DNA from 2 places in the Cryobacterium sp. 10I1 genome. Region 2 is predicted to be linked to the other one. Evidence: predicted binding sites of a transcription regulator. Region 2 holds the regulator's gene; the other holds the start of a gene.

Region 1 (2,394 bases), on a different contig from region 2:
GGTCGGCCCGCAGCTTCTCGAGCCTCTGGCGGGAGGCGTCGTCCTTCTCCTTCTTGAGGGCCAGCTCCTCGAGCTTGAGCCGGTCGACGCTGCGGCGCAGCTCGTCGATCTCGACGGGGGCGGAATCGATCTCCATCCGCAACCGGCTCGCGGCCTCGTCGATCAGGTCGATGGCCTTGTCCGGCAGCTGACGCGCGGTGATGTACCGGTTCGAGAGGGACGCGGCCGCGACGAGAGCGGCATCCGCGATCGACACCTTGTGGTGCGCCTCGTAGCGCTCCTTGAGGCCGCGCAGGATCGCGACCGTGTCCTCCACGCTCGGCTCGTCGACGAGCACCGGCTGGAAGCGCCGCTCGAGGGCGGCGTCCTTCTCGATGAACTCGCGGTATTCGTTGAGCGTCGTCGCTCCGATCAGGCGCAGTTCGCCGCGGGCGAGCATCGGCTTGAGCATGTTGGATGCCGCGACAGAGCCCTCCCCGCCGCCCGCACCCATCAGGGTGTGCAGTTCGTCGACGAAGGTGATGATCTGACCCTCGGCGTCGTTGATCTCCTTGAGCACGGCCTTCAGCCGCTCCTCGAACTCGCCGCGGTACTTCGCCCCGGCCACGAGGGCGGCGAGGTCGAGCGCCACGAGCTGCTTGCCCTTGAGTGAGTCGGCCACGTCGCCGGCCACGATCCGCTGGGCGAGACCCTCGACAACGGCGGTCTTCCCGACACCGGGTTCGCCGATCAGCACCGGGTTGTTCTTGGTGCGGCGGGTGAGCACCTGGCTCACGCGGCGAATCTCGGCGTCCCGCCCGATCACGGGGTCGAGCTTGCCGCTCTTCGCGATCTCGGTGAGGTTCACGCCGTACTTCTCGAGCGCAGACTTCGCCTCTTCCTGGGGCGGCTGCTGGCCTGCTTGCATGGGAAGTTCCTCTCTCTCGTGCGACAGCCCGCCGACAAACAAAGCTGAGTCGCGTCGACTCAAGTTTAGAGGCTGGCGACGCTCGGCGCCAGCACTCGCGTCCGGCGGTACCGGTGCCATAATGACCGCAAACGGCGGCAGGCGACAGCGCCGCCGAGACACGCCTTCGATGATGAGGAGCCCCGATGACCTTCCATCCCCTCGACCCGCTGACGGCCGACGAGTTCACCGCGGCCGCAGCCATCGTCGGCCGCGAGCGCGGTGTCGGACCGGGCTGGCGCTTCGCCTCGATCGAACTCGTCGAGCCGGGCCGGCACGCCAGGTCCGCCTTCGATCGTGCCGGTGCGGTGCCCGAGCGCCTCGCCCGGCTCGTCGTGCTGAACCGGGCCGAGAACAGCACCTGGGTGGCGCTCGTCTCCCTCAGCGCAGACGCCCTGCTCGACTGGACCACGGTGCCGGGCGTGCAGGCCAACTTCACGGTCGACGAGTGGGACGAAGCGGATGCGGCTCTCCGCGCGCACCCGGACGTCGTCGCCGCCCTCGCCCGCCGGGACATCACCGATCTCGACAACGTCTTCATCGACACCTGGACCTACGGTGACGCCGTCATCCCTGAGCGATTCCGGGGCAGGAGGATCGGCTGGTCCGACGTCTGGGTGCGCGCGGAGGCGGGCGCCAACCCCTATGCCGGACCGGTGAGCGGACTGCACTTCGTGATCGACGTCAACACGATGGAACTCCTCGACGTCGAGGACTCGTTCGCGGTCGACCGCCCGGCCGTGATGGGCGAATACGTGCCGCATCTCATCCCTCCTCGCATCCGCGACCTGAGCCGGCGGCCTCCGCTGAGGCCGCTCGACATCGTGCAGGCAGAGGGGCCGAGCTTCACCGTCACCGGCCACCGGGTCGAGTGGCAGAACTGGTCGCTCCGGGTCGGCTTCAACTACCGGGAGGGCATGACGCTGCACGAAGTGAGCTACCGGGACGGCGAGCGCGTCCGCCCGATCGCCAACCGGCTCTCCTTCGCCGAAATGGTCGTGCCCTACCGGGATCCGAGCGTCGATCATTTCCGTCGCACGGCTTTCGATATCGGCGAGTGGGGCCTGGGCTTCATGACGACCTCACTCGAACTGGGCTGCGATTGCCTCGGCGAGATCCGCTACCTCGACGCCGTGCTGCACAACAGCGCCGGCGAACCGTACTCGATTCCCAACGCCATCTGCATCCACGAAGAGGACAACGCCGTGCTCTGGAAGCACGTCGACCACGATGGCGGATCGGAGGTACGGCGGATGCGTCGCCTCGTCGTCTCCTTCCACGTCACCGTCGCGAACTACGAATACCTCGTCTACTGGCGCTTCTACCAGGACGGCAATATGGAGTGCGAGGTGCGCGCGACCGGGATCATGGTCGTCACGAGCCTCGACGCGGGCCACCCGCATCCGAACGGCACCCTTGTGGACACCCGCACATACGCCCCCTTCCAC
Region 2 (2,394 bases):
GCTCGCGATCATCGTGAGTCCGGTTCGGCGTAGCGCGAGCGCGGCCGCGAGCACGCCCGTGCCGCAGCCGAGGTCGATCGCGCGGACGGCATCCGGTTTCATACGGTCAAGGAACTCGAGCAGGTACCGGGTTCCGATGTCGATCGTGGTGCCGGCGAACGCGGCGCCGTGCGCGCACACGGTCAGACCCAGGTCGTCATGCCTGCTGACGTGCGGCCAGGCCTGGCTCGCCTGTTCCGTCGCCCGGAGGGGACCGGAGGCACGCAAGACCCGGGACTTCTGCCGGGCCGGGGAGACCTGGAGCCGCTCGAAGTGCCGTGCGAGGACCTCGTTCATGGCCGGGGTCATGTGCTTGAGCCGCCCGCCGGCGACAACGACGACCGTGGGATCGGCGTACCGGGCGATCGCCTCGGCGATCTCGTCGAGCGCGGCGAGGCTGCGGGGCAGCTGGAGGAGGACAAGGGTTGCGCCCGACAGGAGCTCGTGGCCCAGTGGGAACGAGCGGTAGCGGTCGGTGAGGCCGAACTCGTCGGCATTCCGGGCCAGGGCCGCCTCGCCCGAGAGCGCGTCCTGGTGCACGCGGATGCCGGTGGCCCCGAAGAGCGCAGCGGCGCCGAGGGTGAGGGCGCCATACCGGTCCTCGACGACAACGAGCCGTTCGGCGGGAAGGCTCTCTGCCGCCTCGTCGAGGATCAGCCGGTCGCTCGCGTCGACGGCAAAAAGGTTGGAGGCCTCGACGTCGGGGAAACGCCGGAGCGCGGCGAAGTCGAACGCAGTGGGGTCGAACGCAGTGGGGTCGGGCGCCACGGGATCAGCGGCCGTCAAGCGGGCGCCAGATGACCACCTGGTTCGCGCGGCGGGTTCGGGTGCCCGCGCGCATCGAGATGACCTCACCGGCCGAGCCGGCCGCGAAGACGCGGCGACCCGACCGGTTCAGCAGTTCATCGGCGAGGGCCGCTTCGAGTTCGCGCAAACGCGATTCGAGGCGGCGCACGTGGTCCTCGAGCGCGATGATCCTCCGGATGCCCTCGAGGCTCACGCCTTCGGCACCCAGCTCCGCGATTTCGCGCAGTTTCACCACATCACGCATCGAATACCGGCGAGACCGGCCCGGGGTGCGGTCCGGACTCACCAGTCCCAGGCGATCGTACTGTCGCAGCGTCTGCGGGTGCATGCCCGCAAGCTCTGCGGCCGTCGAAATGACGAACACCCGGGAGTTCTCGTCCACCGTCAGTCTCTCGCTCTCGCCAGCAGTTCGTCGCGCGGGTTCTCGTCGGGAAGGGCCGCCGCGAAAGCAGCGAGCTTCTCCTCGGCGTCCTTCGACAGGTGCGACGGCACCGCGACCTGGACCTCGGCGAGCAAGTCGCCGGTGCCCTTCGGAGTCACAACGCCGCGTCCCTTGACCCGCAGGACCCGCCCGCTCGGCGTGCCGGGGGCGATGCGCAGTTTGACCGGCGCTCCACCCAGGGTCGGCACTTCGATCGTCGCGCCAAGAGCTGCCTCGACGAACGTCACGGGCACGTGCAGCCTCAGGTTCAGGCCGTCACGCTCGAAGACGGGGTGCTTGCGCACCGTCACGGTGAGGACGATGTCACCGGCCTCGCCGCCGTCCGGGCTGTGCTGGCCCTGGCCGCGGAGCTTGATCTTCTGCCCGTCGGCGACGCCGGCGGGAATCCTGACCTTGATGGCCCGGCCATCCTGCGTCTGCAGGGTGATCTGGTCGCCGTGGGTCGCGGTGATGAAGTCGACGGTCGTGGATGCGATCACGTCCCGCCCGCGGGTCGGTCCGCCGTAACCGCGGAACCCTCCCGTGGACGTTCCGAAACCGCCGCCGCCGGCGCCGCCCCGGCCGAACATGCCGCCGAGCAGGTCGTCAAACCCGCCCTGCTGCTGGTAGGAGTAGCCCTGTTGCCGGGCACCCCCACCGAACATGCCGCCGAAGACGTCGTCGAAGCCGCCACCCTGCTGGGCGCCTCCGCCACCGGGGGCGGTGAAGCGTGCTCCACCGCCCATGGCCCGCACAGCGTCGTATTCCTTCCGCTGTGCGGGGTCGCCGATCACCGAGTGCGCCTCGCTGATTTCCTTGAACTTCGCTTCGGCCGCAGGATTGCCCGGATTGGAGTCCGGGTGATACTTGCGGGCGAGCTTGCGATAGGCCTTCTTGAGGTCGGCCGGCGTCACGTCTTTCGAGACGCCGAGGACCTTGTAAAAGTCTTTGTCGAACCAGTCCTGGCTAGCCATCGCTCGGTACCTGGACTACGACCTTGGCAACACGCAGCAGCGTCGAGCCCAGGAAATAGCCGGTCTCGACCACCTCGCCGACCGTGTCGACCGTCACATCGGGCGTAGGCATCTGGAAGATGGCCTCATGCACGGTGGGGTCGAACGGTTCGC

What was found. The regulator HspR, encoded in region 2, represses chaperone genes until heat shock. The targets are predictions, from matches to a motif close to AAGTTGAGTCNNNNNGACTCAACTT.
Region 1: the regulator HspR is predicted to act here: its motif matches at 949-973, upstream of QN345_RS09430 (ATP-dependent Clp protease ATP-binding subunit).

The regions. Positions count from the first base shown of each region.
Region 1 covers NZ_JASJVF010000085.1:2,555-4,948, forward strand. Annotated here, with positions in the region: gene QN345_RS09430 (ATP-dependent Clp protease ATP-binding subunit) at 1-907, opposite strand, end outside; gene QN345_RS09435 (primary-amine oxidase) at 1,093-2,394, shown strand, end outside.
Region 2 covers NZ_JASJVF010000024.1:21,930-24,323, reverse strand. Annotated here, with positions in the region: gene QN345_RS04275 (class I SAM-dependent methyltransferase) at 1-807, opposite strand, end outside; gene QN345_RS04270 (heat shock protein transcriptional repressor HspR) at 812-1,228, opposite strand; gene QN345_RS04265 (DnaJ C-terminal domain-containing protein) at 1,231-2,241, opposite strand; gene QN345_RS04260 (nucleotide exchange factor GrpE) at 2,234-2,394, opposite strand, start outside.